DNA from 3 places in the Paenibacillus sp. GYB004 genome. Region 1 is predicted to be linked to each of the others. Evidence: riboswitches for the same ligand, from Rfam matches in the RefSeq annotation. Region 1 holds a riboswitch; each other region holds the start of a gene.
The links. A riboswitch is a leader RNA that binds a small molecule or an ion and turns the genes downstream of it on or off. The one in region 1 is predicted to bind cyclic di-AMP.
Positions count from the first base shown of each region.

Region 1 (6,181 bases):
CCGGTTCCGCAAGCAGCGATCCATACAAGGGCAGCCGCGGACAATAAACATTTCAGCCGTTTGTCAGTCATATTCATTCTCCTTTAGCTTGGTTATCCATCTTCCATACGTCCAGCCTTGGCAACGCAACAAGGTACTTCTCTGCAGGACCTGCTGCAAGCTGCCGCTTAATCGATTACTTGTCCATCGTGCGGGCACCTCCTACCTATCCATTCCGGAGCTTATGATAGCGCATACATAGATGTCGATGGCGGCGAAACAGGGACGTTATGAGGGAGTAGAAGCGAAAAACGAACCGGTTAGTAGATGCTATAAAGTAGATTATACATAATATATAAACGTTAATCGATTTCTATGTCAATAGCATTTCAGTTTTTTCTTCCCTTTTCTTATGGTTTCTTTAAAAACAATTGACGATGATACGTAAACTATAATATATTATATATAAAATTATCGTGAGGAAAGGAGTTGGAACCTGTGCAACCAACGGAACCGAAAATCCTGCTTCAGAAAAAAAGCATGAGCCACGAGCTCGTAGAGCTTATTAAGCGGAAAATATTAAGCGGCGAGCTGAACCCCGGGGAGCGGATCGTCGAGATCAAGCTGGCCAAGGAGTACGGCATCAGCCAGTCGCCGGTCCGGGAAGCGATCCGCCATCTGTCCGGGGAAGGGATCGTTACGATCGTTCCGAGCAAAGGCCCCGTTGTCAAAAAGATGGAGGCGGCCGACATCTTCGAGATTTATTCGCTGCGTTCCTCTCTGGAAGCGCTGGCCATCCATCTGACCACTCAGCACGCCTCGGATGAGGAAATCCGGGAATTGGTCGAATTTTACGGCCAGATGGGCGACTGGCTGCACGACGAGACGAAACCGACCTTGCTTAAGGAATCGCTGCATCTGCATCAGAGCATCATCCAGCTTTCCCGGCATTCCCGGCTCATCCAGGTGTACGAATCGATCTCGTTTCAGATCCAGCTGGTCAACCGGATTCTCGGCATGACTTCCACGAAGCAGAAGGAGTACAACGATCATCGCGAGCTGATCGAGGCGCTGGTGGCGCGCGATCCGGCATCGGCGGAGCAGATCATGCGCAGACATATTCAGCGCTCCTATCAGGAATGTATGGAGGTGCTGCGGAAGAATGAGGCAAGCGAGCGGCGGGAGATCGGGACGAGCTGGTTTGCGGAGGACCCGAAATAAAGCAAAACATGGAGACGGAGGCAAGCGGGATGAACGTATTGGTTTGGACGGCACCTGAAACGATGATGCTGGAGGAGCATAACCGCCCGGTTCCCGGGAAGCAGGAGGCGCTGCTGCGGATCGAGGCGGTAGGGATATGCGGATCGGAGATTGAAGGGTATCTGGGACATAACAGCCTTCGCGTCCCACCGCTTATTATGGGGCATGAATTTTGCGGGATCGTGGAACAGGTCGGGGATCCGGGAGACGAGGCATGGCTGAACAAAAAGGCGGTCGTCAATCCGCTGCTGTTCTGCGGAACGTGCGACCGCTGTCTGAAAGGGCTGACGCAGCTTTGCGGAGAGCGGCGCATTATCGGCATCCACCGGCCGGGAGGCTTCGCAGAATGGGCGATCGTACCGGTCGATACGTTAACTGAAGTTCCGGCGACGATGAGTTCCCGGCGCGCCGCCCTGGCCGAGCCGCTTGGCTGCTCGCTGCGGGCGACCCGAAGGGCGATGGAGCGGCATCCTTTTGCGAATGTAATCGTCTTCGGCGCCGGAGGGATCGGGTTGTTGTGCGCGAAGACGGCGGCTTTGCTGGGCGCTTCCAAAGTGATGGTCGTCGATACGAATCCGGACCGGCTGGCGATGTGCCGCAGTATCGGCATAACGGATACGGCCCATGCGCGCGAGGACAATTTGGAAGAGCGGGTGCAGGCAGCTTTCGGAGGGCGGGGTACGGACGTCGTCATCGACGCCGCGGGATTTCAGCCGACCCGGGAAGCGGCCGTCAGACTGCTTAATCCGGGCGGGACGCTAATGAATATCGGCCTGGGCATCGACGATACGGTGCTGCCGATCAACTATACGATCCGTTCCGAGATCGAGCTGCTCGGATCGTTCTGCTACACGCGGCAAGATTTCAAAGACGCGGTCCAGCTGCTGGTTTCCGGGAAAATTACGGAGGACGGTTGGACGGAGGAACGCCCGCTAGCGGAAGGGGCGTCCGCTTTCGCAGATCTGGTCGCGGGCAAGGTGACGAAAGGGAAAATCATTTTGCGGCCGTAAGGGGAGGGCTGGATCGTGGCAAGTACAGTCAGAGTCGGCATTATCGGGTTAGGAAACTGGGGGGAGTGCCATCTCGAGGCGTTTCATGCGCTTCCGCACGCGGAAGTGGCGGCCGTCGCCGATCCGAGACCGGATCGTCTGGACGTGGCGAAGATCAAGTACGGTGTACCGTCGTGTTATACCGATTACAGCGAGCTTCTTGAGCGGGACGATATCGATCTCGTCAGCGTGGTGACAACGGAGCACCTGCATCTCGATCCGGTCGTGAAGGCGCTTCGCTCCGGCAAGCACGTGCTGGTGGAGAAGCCGGTGTCCACCCGGCTTAGCGAAGCTGCCGAGATGCACCGGGTCGCGCTGGAGCAGGGGCGCTACGTGATGCCGGGCCATCTGCTGCGGTTCGATCCGCGTTATGCGGACATCCGGCGGGCGATCGCGGACGGGGAGATCGGTCGGCCGGTCAGCATGTATATGAAGCGGGCCCGGGAGCAGTATTTATTCGCTACCTACAGCCGGACGCACACTGTCTACGAGCTGATGATCCACGATATCGATCTGGCGCTCTGGTACGCGCAGAGCCGGGTCCGGACCGTCCGGGCGTACGGCAGATCGCCCTCCGGATCGGAGACTCCGGAAGTGCTGTGGGCGTGCCTCGAATTCGAGAACGGGATTCTCGCCTTTTTGCACAGCAACTGGATGACGCCGGATCGGGCGGGCATCGCGATCGCCGACCAGATCGAAGTGATCGGCAGCGGCGGAACCGCGTCTTTCGAAACGTCCAACTCCGGCTTGCAGCTGTGGAACGAGACCGGGCGAACGACGCCGGATACGAATATTCATATCAAGACGCTCCACAAGCAGACGGCCGGTTCGCTCCGCGAGCAGCTCCTTTATTTGTGCGACTGTTTGGGAAGAGGGGAAGCGCCGGACTACGTGTCGTTCGAGGATGCGATTCACGGGGTCGAAATTGCCGATGCGATCGTGAAGTCGGCGGCGGGCGGCGGCGAGATTCGGTTGTAGCTTCGGAAGCCTGAAATAACATAGCCAAAAGCCGTCCGGTCATTGTGCAAGCCGGACGGCTTTTCTGCTGGCGTTTTATCTGCTTCGGGCCACTCGGGCTACTGGCATGTCGGGCAGCTCGTTAACAGAGACCACTTCGTTCGTTTTCTTCTTAGGCTTCTTCCAAAACTTCTCGTTGCCCGGCAAATCGTCGAACCAGGCGGCGTCCTTCGGACAGTCGAGCACCATAAATTTGCCGTATTCATCGTCGCGGGACTGATGATATTTCAAATATGCTTTGCCGTCTTCGACCGCGAGTATTTCGATTTTGCCGGACGTATGGCTCATCGACAAGCGGACGCGCTTGCCGAGACCGGACGTTCTGGCTTTCGCCTGCTCCACGATCCGGTACGCTTCTTCGAGCGAAAGCACGAAATCGCGGTTTCCCGCCACCGGCCGGTTAATAAAGAAATAATACGGGGTGACGCCTGCCCACGACAGCCGGTCGAGCAGTTCGCCGAGTACGGCCGGATCGTCGTTGATGCCTTTGAGCACCGGCGTCTGGTTGACGACGATCGCTCCCGCCTCGTGCAAGGCCTGGAAGCCTCGCTTCGCCTCCGGCGTTATTTCGCGGGGGTGATTGATGTGGGCCATGACATAGATGCGCTTGTCGGCCGTGGAGTAAGTACGAATCGTCTCCAGCAGCTCCTCGTCCTCGTAGATCCGCATCGGATTAAAGACGGGGATTTTCGAGCCGAGACGGATAATTTTCACATGCTCCATCTCCCGCAGCCGCTCCAGGATCATTCGAAGTTTTGGGGTAGCGAGGATCAGGCTGTCGCCGCCCGTAAGCAGCACGTTATTGATTTCGGGATGTTTGGCGATATATGCGAGGCCGGGCTCGACGTCGGACATCGCTTCCTTGACGTCGTTGCGGAACAGCCGCTTGCGGAAGCAATAACGGCAATAAGCGCCGCATACTTCGGATACGATCAGGAGAGCCGTTGTCCGGTACTTGTGCTGGCAGCCGGGCACGACATAGTTCGTATCTTCATCGGAGGCGTCCCAGCGCCCGTATTCGGCGAGCTCGCCTTCGTTCGGAATGACCAGTTTTTTGATGGGATCTCGGGGATCTTCCCAATTGATGAGGTTCAAATAATAATCGTTGACGCGGAACACGAATTTCTCGGTAATTTGCTTCAGTCTTTTTCTTTCCGTCTCCGGTATGTTTACAATTTTATCGATATCTGTAATGTACTTTGGCTGTGCCATGCACATTCCTCCCGTTTTTCTAATTTTCGATCTACCCGGCATGCTAGTCAGATCTTAGGGACCGTGTGCTTGCGATTCCTCCCTTCTGTGCTACTATCGTCCAATCCATTCGTAATTCGCCGTTCCGGTCAGCAGAAGATGATGATTGAGGTCAAGGGTGTAAACAAGAAAAGACCCCGGGCGAAGAGGGAATGTCTCCCAACAACGCTCGACAGGGTCTTATACCAATAGAAAAAGACCCTGTATCCAGGGTCATGTGTGCAGAATGAACATACAGAATGACCCCATCTACTGCTGACGAGGTTAGCTGACGGACTCGGGAAAGATGGTTCCCTACGCGGTCCCGATGAACGGACCGGACGATTCGCCCCTAAAGAATGGTTCCCCCGCTTTCCGATTGGAGAATCGGAAATTAAGCGTACTGTTATTGTATTGAATGAAGGACGTCAAGTCAACCTTTTTATCAAAATATCCCTTTTTTTAACAACAAAAAATCGGGGCTGCGCGAATTTGAAACAAATACTCTCATTTTCCCGGAAAGCCGGGTACAATTAGTGACATCCATGCTGTCACCATTATACGGATATAATGGGGGAGTAAGAAACGGGGGAGAGGCGTTGAAGAGAGCAGACCGGCTGATGGCGATCCTGATCGCCCTGCAGCAAAGACCGGAGACGGCCCAGTCGCTGGCCGACAAGTTCGAAGTTTCGAAAAGGACCGTTTTGCGGGATATGCAGTCGTTGTCGGAGATCGGCATCCCGCTGTATTCGATGACGGGACCGTCCGGAGGCTTCCGGATGATGGAAGGCTTCCGGCTGCCGCCGCTGCAGCTCGATTCCCAGGAGGCGCTGACCGTCTTGTTTGCGCTCCGGGCGATGACGAGTATAACGGACACCCCGTTTAACCAGGCCAGATGGACGGTCCTCGACAAAATCCGGTCGGTCCTGCCGGAGGAAACGCTGAAGCAGGTCGAGCCGCTGCTCGACAGGATGGAACTCGAAGTGCCCGTCCGCAAAACGAAAACGCCCCACTTGTCCGCCTTGCTCGAGTATACGGCCAAATCCCGGTGGGTTCATGTGCTGTACCGGTCGGAAAACCATCACCGGCGGCTCCGCCTGTATCCCCGCAAAATTTATACGGCGCATGGGTTCTGGTACTGTGAGGCGTTCTCCCCTCTGCATAAGGAAGTACGCAACTTCCGTGTCGACCGGATCGAGGAGCTGGAGGCGATCGACCAGCCGGATGAGGCGTTAAGCGAACAGCTTCTGAGGGTGGAAGACGAGGATGCGCCGGCCAAACCTGTTGTGCGCATCGCCGCCAAGCTGACCTACCGCGGTGCGCTGCTGGCCGAGCAGGACTACCATATCGGAGAGCACGTCAGGCAAATAGCCGATGACGAGTGGACGGTGGAATTCGATTGTCCCGCCTCCGAGTGGGATTGGGCGGTTCGATTTTTCTTTACATTGGGCATGCAGGCAGATGTGCTGGAGCCGGACGAGCTTCGCGCCGGGATTCGCGAGATGGCCGGGCAATTATACGAACGGTATACGCCGGATTCGGAGCGTAACTCGCTGTAATGAGGCTGTCGATTCATTGTGGACAACCAAGAGGAAAGGGAAAAGATGACCTTCTGGCGAGTTTTGTCTGGAATCCCCTACCTTACA
Region 1 is NZ_JARBDB010000057.1:283,259-289,439, reverse strand. It holds gene PV433_RS24480 (ABC transporter substrate-binding protein) at 1-71, opposite strand, end outside; gene PV433_RS24475 (GntR family transcriptional regulator) at 478-1,200, shown strand; gene PV433_RS24470 (zinc-binding dehydrogenase) at 1,230-2,249, shown strand; gene PV433_RS24465 (Gfo/Idh/MocA family protein) at 2,265-3,266, shown strand; gene PV433_RS24460 (KamA family radical SAM protein) at 3,342-4,517, opposite strand; cyclic di-AMP (ydaO/yuaA leader) riboswitch at 4,795-4,946, opposite strand; gene PV433_RS24455 (helix-turn-helix transcriptional regulator) at 5,135-6,094, shown strand.

Region 2 (6,181 bases), 110 kb from region 1:
GGCGTTTTTTGCCGTTTAGCCCCTTCGACAAGTGAAATCATCCGATCCAGAAACGATTCTCCCGGGTCGCTGGTGATCCTTACTTTGATCTGGTCGCTGATGACGTGCGTTCCGCCTGTGACGGAACTGAAATCGCCGCCAGCTTCCTTAATGACAGGCGCGGATTCTCCCGTAATCGCTGATTCGTCGACCGACGCGAGCCCTTCGACAACCTCGCCGTCCCCCGGAATCATTTCTCCTTGTGTTATGACGACAATATCTCCTTTACGAAGATCGGTTGAAGCCACCTGCTTGATCTCTCCGCCGACCAATTTGTTTGCAACAATGTCTTTTTTTGTCCGCTTTAACGAATCCGCTTGCGCCTTGCCTCTTCCTTCAGCCAATGCCTCCGCAAAGTTCGCGAACAACAACGTCACCAGCAAAATGGCGGCAACCACTATATTGAACCAAGCCGGTGTCGAGCCTTGGAACGCTCCGGGGAAAAAGCATAGAAATAATGTGATACTAAATCCTATCTCCACTACAAACAGGATCGGATTACGGAACATGACTCTAGGGTCCAGCTTCATGAACGCTTCCTTGACAGCATTCCGGATAATCGACCCGCTAAGTCCGGATGTTTTAGTTTGCATCGTGAGAACCTCCATTACAATCAAACTTATGGTTTCAATGTCAACTGTTCTGCAATTGGGCCGAGTACGAGACTTGGGAAGAACGTTAACGCTCCAACGATCAGCACAGCAGCCAAAAATACAATCGCGAACAACCCCGTGTCCGTCCTAAAGGTGCCTGTCGTTTCCGGCACCGTCTTCTTGGCAGCAAGCGACCCGGCTACAGCAAGCAAAGCGACAATGGAGAAATATCTGCCTAAAAACATAACGACTCCGGTTGTCGTGTTCCAGAACAATGTATTGTCACCTAGCCCTTCGAATCCGGAACCGTTGTTCGCAGCAGACGAGGTATACTCGTACATCGCTTGCGTCAGGCCGTGAAAGCCCGGATTGGACAGCGTATCGGGATAGCTGAACAGCGCAATTGCCGTTGGAACCAGAATGAGAACAGGCGAAACCAGCATCGTGACGGCAATCAGCTTCATTTCCTTGCCTTCGATTTTTTTGCCCAAAAATTCCGGTGTACGCCCAACCATCAGACCGGAGAGAAACACGCCGATCATCGCATACATCAGTACGTTCATAAAGCCGGCTCCTACGCCGCCAAAAGTCGTATTCAACATCATGTTGGCGATGGTGATCAACCCGGCGATTGGCGTCAGCGTATCATGCATCGCATTGACCGCCCCCGTCTCGGATGCCGTTGTTACGACTGAATATAAGGAAGATAGTGCAACTCCGAAGCGAACCTCCTTGCCCTCCATACTGCCTTGTTCATGCTGAATGTCGATTGCATTCAGAGCCGGATTGCCAGTATGTTCAGCCGTCAGCGAAACGCTCAGCAAAACGATAAAGAGCATTGCCATAGAAACAAACAGTACCCGTCCCTGCTTGGCATTCCCGACCATGTTGCCGTATGCAAAAGGTAGGGATGTCGTAAGTAACATCATTAGCAGGATCTGAATCAAATTACTAATTGCATTAGGGTTTTCAAATGGGTGAGCCGAGTTGACGCCCATAAATCCCCCGCCGTTATTCCCGAGCTCCTTAATGGACAAGAACGAACCCATCGGGCCTCGGGCAATGGTTTGTTCACCGCCTTGAATCGTTTGAGCGACCGCCGCCGGTTCAAGCGTTTGTGGAACGCCTAGCGCAACAAAAATAAGGGCCGTAACAAAAGCAATCGGCAGCAATACCCGTGTAATAGCACGAGTCATATCGACGAAAAAATTGCCTAACGGTTTTCCTGCCAGCCCGCGCATAAAAGCGAACACCGCTGCAAGCGCGGTAGCCGGAGCCGTAAACATCATAAAGACGATCGCAATCATTTGCGACAAGTACGATAATCCGCTCTCCCCGCTGTAGTGCTGCAGATTGGTGTTTGTCATAAAGCTGATTGCCGTATTAAAGGCTAGGCTCGGGTCCATATTGGCAATACCGGCCGGATTCAACGGCAAATACGCCTGTGTTCGAAACACCAGATATACGAGCAAAATCATGACGGTATTGCTGACGACTAATGTGGCGACATATTTTCGCCATGTCTGATTCTCTTGGCGAATGCCTCCGATGGCATAAATCCATTTCTCCAATGGACTGTAAAACCGGTCCAGTCCCGTCCGGTTATATTCAAAAGCTCGGGCCATATATAGTCCAGTAGGCCGAGCCAACAGCAGGACCAGCAACAATGTAACGACAATGGCAAGGATTCCAGCCATATCACAATACTCCTTCCTGAGAACAGGCGTTTTTTAGAACTTTTCCGGCTTAACCAGAGCGTAAACCAAATAAACAAACAACAGGATCACGACGATACCGAGCGCCCACATCATGCTTCTTCACGCCCTTCCTCGACAACCTTGCCTGCCCAAGCAGCGAGGCCTATCATGGCTGCAGCCAGTATAGCAACCAGTGCAATCATTCCGATATCCAACATACTTTCACGTCTCCTTTACAGGCTTTACGTTTACTCGCTTAACAGAAAGGACAAGTCCGTCCCTTGTGATAAAATTACGTACTTCGCACCAAGCCCTTTGTAGATGAGCCGGGCATTATTCCCCTGTGTGATGACATAAATCGGCTTTGCCGTCCAGGAACGGCATATTTGAATATACCTGCAGCACAAATCCAAGCTTTGTTCAAACAAGTAAACCTTACCGATCGGCAGCTCGGGGACCAGTAGTGAACGACTGTCTTTTGTATCCACCATAAGAATGTTCTCCACTCCCATTTCCTCCAGAGCTTGCTTCTCCGCTTTATTGTAGGTTAATGCAGCATAGTGCGATCCCTTTGCCGCCAGCACCCGCAGAAATGCTAGACCGGCTTCTGTAGGCGCTGAAACGAGAAGATAATTGTCTTGATCGTTCACGTGTGTCCCTCCTATCCCTACACGGGGAGGCAACAAAAAAGAAGCTAACGAATTGAGATTGCTCTTCCTCAACTTCCAAGGCAAAGCGAGTAAACCCGTGTCTAGTTATAATAAATGTTGCCTCTCTTATGTCGCTTGCGTAGTTAGTTAATTACAAAAAAACCACAGGAGGCCTAAGCCCTGTGGTCGGAAGTTACGATCACAAGCTTCATCATCCTCTCTCCATAAGCAACGCTATTTTCCAAAGAGTTGCTCTTGCTTACGAGGTTAGCTGACGGATTCGGGCGGTGAGAGTCGCCCTACCTGCAACCGGGTCATATTCCGGCGGCAGGATTCACCCCGTACGGATGCTCGCTCTCACACAAGCTTCCGTGATTGGTTCCCCCGTTTGCCTGAAAGGCAATTCAGCACAGTGAATCATTGAATTCATGAACCGAATGTTACTCCCCATGCAAATAATTGTAAAGCGAGCCGCAAGGTAAATTGGTTTCATTTTCTTCTCTACATCTCGATCTGATTCCCTGGCCTCTATTTCCTTCATCTCCCTCCTTCACACGCCGTTTTTCGATCTTTTCCATCATTTTTACGGAACTTTTACCCCCTGGAACCATTTCTTTTGCGCAGTATTTACAGTACGCTAATGGTGAGTTTGAGACTGTCGATTAAATGTGTAGAAGTGTTATCTGGCCGTTCCAAGTGAAAAATTGCCTTCTTCTGCTCAGACAGGTTGTCCGGAATCCCTTTATTTAAATGGAATTTAAGGTTTGGGATTCCGAACAAAACTCGCCAGAAGGCAATCTTTTCACTTTCCACTTGGTTGTTCATAATGAATCGACAGTCTCAGTTTGAGTCATAAGCGCAGCAGGAGGTTCAGCCATGCCCTTTTTTCATACCAAGCACGATTTGCGTCCTTACATCACTACCGCGCTGCTAATTGCGGGAATGACGATCCTAATACAACCTTTCGGGCTCGCCTTTGATTTGGCCAATATTTCGCTGATCTACTTGCTTCCAGTGCTTCTTAATGCGGTAGTTTGGGGACTGCGTCCGGCTTTCTTCGCCGCTTTCCTGGGCGTATTGTCCTTTGATTTCTTTTTTGTACCGCCGGTGCTCAGTTTTACCGTCGCGGATCTTAGGTATTTGTTTTCCTTTGCCGTTTATATAGCAGTTGCGGTATTAACAGCCAGCTTGGCCGCACGACTCAAACAACAAGTGCTTTATTCCAAGCAAAAAGAGAAGCAAACCGCCACGCTTTATGCGCTCAGTAAACAGATTAGCTCTGCCGTCGATATGCCGTCCTTGCTGGACCGTTTTTCCCGACAGCTATCTGAAATCCTGAAAATGGACGTCACGATCTATTTGGCTGAAAACAACAATGAGCTTACGCTCGCCCGTCGTTCCAGTCCATTTTCCCATCATGTACAGGAACAAGCCGAGCTTGCGCTTGCTAAACGCGTCTACAAAGAAGGTAAGTCATTGGAAAAAAGAATTTCACATACCGGAGGACTCATCGGGCATTTTATCCCGCTTCAGATTGAGGAACAAAGATTCGGAGTTATGGTTCTTATTTCCAGGCACGAGCGAAGCGAAACCTTCCCGGAACAAGCCTTGCTATTTGAAGCGGTTGGCGGGTTGGCGGCCAGTGCAGTCGCACGTGTCAAGTTCGAGGAAGAGGCAAAGCTGGCCCATCTGACCGCCGAATCCGAGCGGCTTCGCATCGCCATATTGAACTCCGTCTCGCACGAGCTTCGTACACCGCTCGCAGCCATTATCGGTTCGGCAACCGGGCTGATCGATGGCGAGAAACTGTTTACCGCCGAGGAACGAATGGAACTTCTTGTGACCATTCGCGATGGCGCGCTTCGTATGAATCGGTTGGTTTTGAATTTGCTGGGTATGGCCCGGCTCGAAGGCGGCATGCTTACCTTACGGAAAGATGAGTGCGAATTGGAGGAAATCATCGGCTCTACCTTCATGCAGTTGAAAGGCTACCAGGAGCATCGCACGATCCGCCTTGACCTGCCCGATGAAATCCCCATCGTTCTTGGCGATGAAGCTCTGCTTGAGCAAATGCTGATCAATGTGATCAGCAATGCGATCAAATATAGCCCCGATTACAGCGAGATCATCCTGTCTGTCAAGGCAGGCAGTGAATTCGTCGAACTAACTGTTGCCGATGAAGGTGTCGGGCTGAAGGAAGACGAGTTGGAGCGCATTTTTGAAAAATTTTATCGTTCCGAACAAACCGGGCACCTCACGGGAACGGGCTTGGGGCTGGCCATCAGCAAAGGGATCGCCGAACTTCATGGAGGAACCATCTCCGCCCAGCCTAACGCGCCAAAAGGAGCCATCATCACAATATCGCTTCCGCTTGTCCAAGATAACTAATAGGCTAGCGAGCAATAGGAGGGCGAGACGTATGTCAAACCATGAACATCATGTTCGAGTACTTGTTGTGGAAGACGACACTCAAATACGGAAGTTGCTCAAGGTGACGCTGCAAGCCCATAAATACAACGTATACGAAGCGTCAACCGGAGAAGAGGGACTGGAGCAAGTTTCTCTCGCCGCTCCGGATCTCGTGATACTCGACTTGGGATTGCCGGATCTATCCGGCATGGATGTACTGAGGGGTATTCGGGAACGGTCCGATTTGCCAGTAATCGTCCTCACTGCCATTGACCGGGAAGCGGATAAAATCTTTGCGCTGGATAATGGGGCCGACGATTATGTGACCAAACCTTTCGGAATGGGAGAGCTAGTGGCGCGGATTCGCGTAGCGCTGCGACACTCAGCCAGGGCTCAAGAAGAGCCGGTTCTGCACCATGGGGAACTAACGATCAATATTGCGCAAAGAAGTGTGGAATTGAAGGGAGAACCGGTCAAGCTATCTCCGACGGAATTTGATTTATTGAAAATTCTGGCTATCCATGCAGGGAGAGTCATTACAAAAAGCCAATTGCTGAAGCAAGTCTGGAACGAGCACGATGATTCCAATCGGCATTATTTACGCATATACATCGGGCACTTGAGGAAGAAGCTTGAAGACAATCCCGCAGATCCCAAGTACATTGTAACAGAATCCGGCGTTGGATATCGCTTTCTCGCTGCTGAATGACCGCTCACATTCACGGATGTGAAGAAAACCGCAAGTACAATATCAAAAATGAACGTCACCGCATCAAAATAGGACCCGGATCAA
Region 2 is NZ_JARBDB010000057.1:395,562-401,742, forward strand. It holds gene kdpB (potassium-transporting ATPase subunit KdpB) at 1-632, opposite strand, end outside; gene kdpA (potassium-transporting ATPase subunit KdpA) at 659-2,329, opposite strand; gene kdpF (K(+)-transporting ATPase subunit F) at 2,363-2,443, opposite strand; gene PV433_RS24935 (hypothetical protein) at 2,578-2,979, opposite strand; cyclic di-AMP (ydaO/yuaA leader) riboswitch at 3,225-3,399, opposite strand; gene PV433_RS24940 (ATP-binding protein) at 3,856-5,367, shown strand; gene PV433_RS24945 (response regulator) at 5,399-6,097, shown strand; gene PV433_RS24950 (hypothetical protein) at 6,178-6,181, opposite strand, start outside.
Region 2: it holds a riboswitch for cyclic di-AMP, as region 1 does, so the genes downstream of both, PV433_RS24935 (hypothetical protein) here and PV433_RS24460 (KamA family radical SAM protein) in region 1, are expected to answer to the same signal.

Region 3 (6,181 bases), on a different contig from region 1:
AATATAATAACGCCGCGGCGCTCCTTGGCGAGCGCAATTCGCCTCAGCACTTCGTCGCCGATCGCCGAACCGCCGGTCTCGATCGTCTCCGCATCCACCGCTCTCTTGATGGCGACTGTATCGTCCCGTCCTTCGACCACGATAATTTCTTGAATCATGTTCTGTGATTCCTTTCCTTGTACGAACAAAAAGAAGAGGGCTCGCCTCTTCTTTCACATTGTTGTTATATATCAATATACCCAATGATTCCGTTTCGATCAACGGTATTGCGGGTAATTGAATAATATAGATGGGGCCGGAAGGCCCGAAACAGCAGCGGAGCGTTAATTATCTACCGGCTTTTCTTTGCCGATAATATAGACTTTGTACCCGCGCTTCAGGCCGAAACGCTTGGCATAGTCAGGGTTGTCGAAGTAAACGTCAATCTTGTTCCCTTTGATGGCACTGCCCGTATCCTCGGCTCGGCGCAGACCGATCCCTTCGATGTACACCCACCAGCCAATCGGGATGACTTTCGGATCAACCGCGATCGTACGCCCTTCGCTTACCTTGGTACCGGAAAACGTGATGCCGTATTGAGGGTGATCGCTGGTCTTGCCTGTTGAAGCAACATCCACGGAATAAGCGGTTAGCGTAACATTATTCAAAATTTGCTTATAGCCGAATTTGACATCGCCTTTCATTACCTCATCGATATTCGGCGAAGAGGCGGACAAGACGACTACCGGATTTTTGGTTCCAAGCGCAACCACTTTAGTAACGCTTTCCTGTGCAACTTTCGTATCGACGACATTCTCGGCTACGAGCTCGCCGTCTTCGTACACCTTCTCGATCTTCTTCGCAAGTACGCCTTCAACGCCTTCCGATACAACCTGCTCCTTACCCTTGAGCAGATTGGGATCGTCTTGCTTGACCGTCTCGAACGGAATCGTTTCGGTCTGGTCTTCCACAACTTTGTGCACGCGGACAATCTGAATTTGAGAGCCTTCCGTTACGGCTTCTTCCGCGGGTGGCGTCAGCTTGTCGAGTTCCCCGATCTCCATGCCGAGATCTTGCAGCGTCTGCTCTACGGTTTTGCCGACCGTGTATAACGTTTCGGTTCTGCCGTCAGCCGTGAGCTGCACCGGGATTGTATGCTGGATATGAAACTTATCGTTATGCTTCAACTCGGTACCAAGCACCGCCGAGACCCGGTCGTGCTCGCTTACCGGAATTTGCTGTTCTTCCAGAAGAGCGGACAATGTAGTTTGTCTCGTTTTTATGTGTTTCTCTTCCCCGTTTACCACTAACCCCACTTTTTTGATAGACGTGCCTTGCATGAGCAGCACGAACATCGTTGTCATCACGATTGAAAACAAAGCGCCTACTAAGATCAAACGCAAGTTTCCATGCTTCCATCGCATTGCGAAAGACATGCTGGATGATCGCTTTACATGGGTTTCTCCGTTTTGAATAACGCCCACTTCTTCGGTCCTCCTTCATCAGCCTCGCCGTCGAGTGTTACGCATGACTAGAATTGACGTGACCTGGTTAAATTTGGATGATTCACGCTATTGCCATCGTTAGTAAGGCTCCGGGCTACAATCGTTGACAGATCCGGTACGCTCTGTCCTGCAGAAATAGTTTCAGGCGAAAATAAAAGCCGCGGCGAAGAGGTACTCTTCTCGCGGCGTTGAATCGAATGCTCATCCCATACTTGGGAGCGCATCAATGCCCGACAATCGTGCCTCTCTCTTCACGCTTACGAGGTTAGCTGCCGGGTTCGGACGCGAGAGTCGCCCTAATTGCACAGCGCCGCGAACGGCTTCGTGCAGTATTCACCCCATAGATAACTTGGTTCCCCCGTTTCCCTGTCGGAAACTCAGCGATGGGTAAGTCGATGGCGGTATGCGGTTAGAATCATTATGATCGTTATATTAAAGCCTTATGAAAAACCTGTAAAGAGGAAATAAATCCGATTTTCATGCGAAAAGGGGAAAAATCACCGAGAATTCACTTTTTTTATGCAACAAATCGTTGTTTTTCTTCGTCTAATTCTTTTATGCCGCTTTCTTCGTGTGTCAAACGCGAAAAGAAAGCGCTTTAACGTGATTTGCTCGAACAAAAATGTTATGATGTCCTACAGGTAAAAGCTTACATGTGGAGGAACATTATGAAACCGTTTTTGCATATTCAGGGGATGTCCGGCGGCTACATCTGGAACCGGCCGGTCGTCCACGAACTCTCGTTTTCGATCGATTCCGGAGAGATGGTCGGGCTGATCGGATTAAACGGCGCAGGCAAAAGCACGACGATCAAACACATCCTCGGGCTGCTCGTCCCTCAGCAGGGAGAAGTTCGGGTGAAAGGGCTCCGCGTGTCGGACGACGCCGAGAAGTACCGCGGCTCCTTTGCCTATGTGCCCGAAGCCCCCGAACTGTACGAGGAGCTGACGATCCGCGAACATTTACGGATGACGGCTATGGCTTACGGACTCGATGAGACGCAATTCAAGCGCCGCTCGGAGACGCTCGCCGGGCAATTCGACATGACCGAAAAGCTGGACTCCTTCCCTCAGACCTTGTCGAAGGGCATGCGTCAAAAAGTAATGATCATGAACGCATTTCTTGTCGAACCTCCGCTGTATGTCATCGACGAACCGTTCCTCGGACTCGATCCGCTCGGTATCCGTTCGCTGCTCGATCTGATGGTGGAGCGCAAACGGAACGGCGCCGCCTTCTTGATCAGCTCTCATATTTTGTCGACGCTTGAAACGTATTGCGACCGGTATGTCGTCCTTAACAAAGGGAGAATCGCGTCGAAAGGGACGCTCGACGAGCTGCGCCGGAGCGCCGGGGCTGTCCCCGATACAACGCTCGACGACGTATTTTATACGCTAGTAAAAGGGGGGCCGACATGAACCCCGCAGCCGCTTTATGGAAAAACCGGCTGACGGCCCATCTGAAAATCGTGTCGCGGTATACGGCATATGCCGGGCAGAGCGGATTTTTCCTGTTTCTCCTGATCGTGTTCATCGCCTCCTCCTATTTTTACGGCAAAGCTCTTGAACGCATACCGGAAACGTTTCCGTATGCAATCGTCATCGCTTTATGGCTGACGCCTTTTATCGCAGTTAGCCCGATCCGGACGCTGCTGCGGGAAGCGGATCTGATCTTCCTGCTGCCGATGGAAGCCCGGATGGGACCGTACTTCCGGGGCGCGATGCTGTACAGCTACTTGTCCCAATCGTTCCTTTTGGTGGTCGCTTTTACAGCGAGCATGCCGCTGTACCGGCACGGATACGGGGAGAACGCCCAGCCGTTCCTCGCGCTTCTGCTGTTCGCGCTGGCGCTGAAATTTGCCAACATGCTCGGAGCTTGGACGGAAAGCGCCTTCGTACGGACCGGCCACAGAGTCTGCTTCCGGATCTGTAGATTTGCAGCCGATGCGGTCGTCTTGTACGCCTTGTACCGGTACGAAATCTTAGCCGCTTCCATCGTCCTCCTGGCGGCCATCGGCGCAGCTGCTGCCTGGGCTCGTCTGTCCCGCCGGATTCCCGTCAATTGGCCGTATTTAAGAAGAAAAGAAGCCGGTCACCGGCTGACGATGCTGTTATTTTTCAACGGGTTCATCGATGTGGAAGAACTGCCGAGCCGGGTGAAACCCCGCCGGCTTCTGTCCGGATTAGCCGGGCTCGTACCGTTCCGCGCGTCTAACGCCTTCCGGTACCTATACTCGCTTACGCTGCTGCGCTCCGAACTGTTCGGCATCACGATGAGAATCACGCTGCTCGCGGTCATCATCCTGCTGTTCGTGGAAAGTCCGGTTACGTTCGCCGTCGTATACATGCTGTTCCAAGTAATGACGAACGTACAGCTGTCGGCTCTGGGACGATTCCACCGACATTCCGTCTGGACCGCGCTCTATCCGATTCCCGGCACGTTGCGCCGTCCTTCGGCCGCCCGGATCGCGTTCATAGCCCAGCTCGTCCAGATCGCGATCATGACGCTGCCCTTGTTCCGGCCAGCGGTATTCACAATATGGCTGCTGGCTCTCCCGCTCCTCGGCGTTTCGCTTGCCTGGATTTTCCGGATGCGAGGCATCCGGGCGGCCTCCGGTCATTCCGAATAAATCCGGCAAGCGCAAGTTAACATTAAAAATCCCCGCCGCTGCAACCGGCACGCTTTTCGAGCGTTCTCCGGTTGCAGCGACGGGGATTTATATTTTTTCGTAAAAAATCGGATCAGGGGAGACGGAACAGCCGTGTCGCATTTTCTGACGTGATCCTGGCAAGCTCCTCGAATGAAATGCCTAGTATATCCGCCGCCGCTTCCGCAACCAGTTTCACATATCCGGTCTCATTCCGTTTTCCCCGGAAAGGGTGCGGGGTCAAATACGGTGCATCGGTTTCGACAAGCAGCCGGTCAAGCGGCACCTGAGCAAGCACTTCCTTCGGCTGTTTCGCGTTTTTGTACGTAATCGGCCCGCCGAACGAAATATAAAAGTTCATATCCAGGCACAGCTTGGCCGTCTCCCAACTGCCGGAAAAGCAGTGCATGACGCCTCCGACATCCTCCGCTTTTTCTTCCCGGAGCAATTGAACGACGTCGTGATGAGCGTCCCGGTTATGGATGACGATCGGCATGCCAAGCTTTCTGGCGAGCCGGATCTGTTCCCGGAATACGCGGTGCTGCACCTCTTTGGGAGACGTGTCCCAGTAATAGTCCAGTCCGATCTCACCGATCGCCACCACTTTGTCCCGAGAACATAATTGCTCAATCCAATCCAGATCGTCCGGCTTCATATCGATCGCATCTGTCGGATGCCACCCTACCGCCGTATATATAAAGTCGTACCGCTCGGTCAATTCAAGCGAGGTAGGTATTGTCTCCCGGTTAAAGCCGATGTTGATCATCCGGCTGACCCCCTGCTCGCGGGCGCGCTCGATGACTTGATCCCGGTCCTCGTCAAACTGGCTTGCATTCATATGCGTGTGCGTATCGGTAAGCATATATCCATCCTCCAAAAACAATGATGTTCGAGACCTTTTCTACTATTATACCCTGTCCAAGCCGAGCATTTTCCGGATGCTGCTAGGGAGCGCCGACGCTCTGTCCCGGACAAGCTCCTCGGGATAATAAATATGCTGCTTCCCTCTATGAATTCCGCTGATCGAGCGGATGATATCCGACTTTCGCGATATTTCCGTAAGCCCTTCCTGATCGCTTAACAACAGGATCGGCAAGCTTTCTTCTTCGTCTCCGGGCCGGTATACGTCGTAGGGCATGTCGGTGATGGAGTCAATCTCCAGATAAAAGTCCGGATCGATGCCGGCCGCAGCAAGCCCGGACCGCAGTTCCCACTTGAGGGGCTCGTCCCAGGCGTCGGTTGCGGCATATTTAAATAGCCGTCTGTGCAGGAAACGTTCGCACAGATCCGACAGGATCGGGTCCTGTTCCTTGCTCCATTGCATAATGGTCATTTGGATATAAGACTCGTCGAGCTCCAAATATTCGCCGATCGACAAATTGTTCTCCAGCAGTCCTACAAGCGGCCCCATCAAAAATCGAAACGGGTAGCTGTCCCCATAAAGCCGCTTTGCTCTTTCGAATATTTTACGGAGCCCAATTTCCGAGCTGCGCGTAACCGGATGAAAGTAAACCTGCCAGTACATCTGGTAACGCGACATCAGGTAATCCTCGATCGCGTGCATGCCGCTTTCCTTCACCACGATATGGCCCCGGTGCGGCCGAATGACGCGAAGAATGCGTTCCATGTCGAACGTTCCATAGTGGACCCCGGTAAAATAAGCATCGCGAAGCAAATAATCCATCCGATCGGCGTCCAATTGGCTGGAGATGAGACTGACTACGATTTCTTTCTCGTACGATTTGCAGATGACTTCAGACACTTTGCGCGGAAGTTCCGGGTCAGCCTCCGACAGCACGCGGTTTACCTCGGTATCTCCGAGCACCAGCTTGCAGGTCCACTCTTCATGATGGGTGCCGAACACTTTTTCGACCGAATGCGAGAATGGACCGTGCCCGATATCGTGAAGAAGCGCGGAGCACAAGCACAACAGCCGCTCCTCGCCCGGCCAATCGGCGTATCCGTTCCGTTCGAATTGGGAGATGATGCGCCGGGCCACTTCGTAGACGCCAAGAGAGTGAGAGAAGCGGCTGTGCTCCGCGCCGTGAAACGT
Region 3 is NZ_JARBDB010000063.1:162,900-169,080, forward strand. It holds gene rnmV (ribonuclease M5) at 1-158, opposite strand, end outside; gene PV433_RS28330 (ubiquitin-like domain-containing protein) at 324-1,382, opposite strand; cyclic di-AMP (ydaO/yuaA leader) riboswitch at 1,725-1,877, opposite strand; gene PV433_RS28335 (ABC transporter ATP-binding protein) at 2,153-2,899, shown strand; gene PV433_RS28340 (ABC transporter permease) at 2,896-4,110, shown strand; gene PV433_RS28345 (TatD family hydrolase) at 4,223-4,990, opposite strand; gene PV433_RS28350 (HD domain-containing protein) at 5,036-6,181, opposite strand, start outside.
Region 3: it holds a riboswitch for cyclic di-AMP, as region 1 does, so the genes downstream of both, PV433_RS28330 (ubiquitin-like domain-containing protein) here and PV433_RS24460 (KamA family radical SAM protein) in region 1, are expected to answer to the same signal.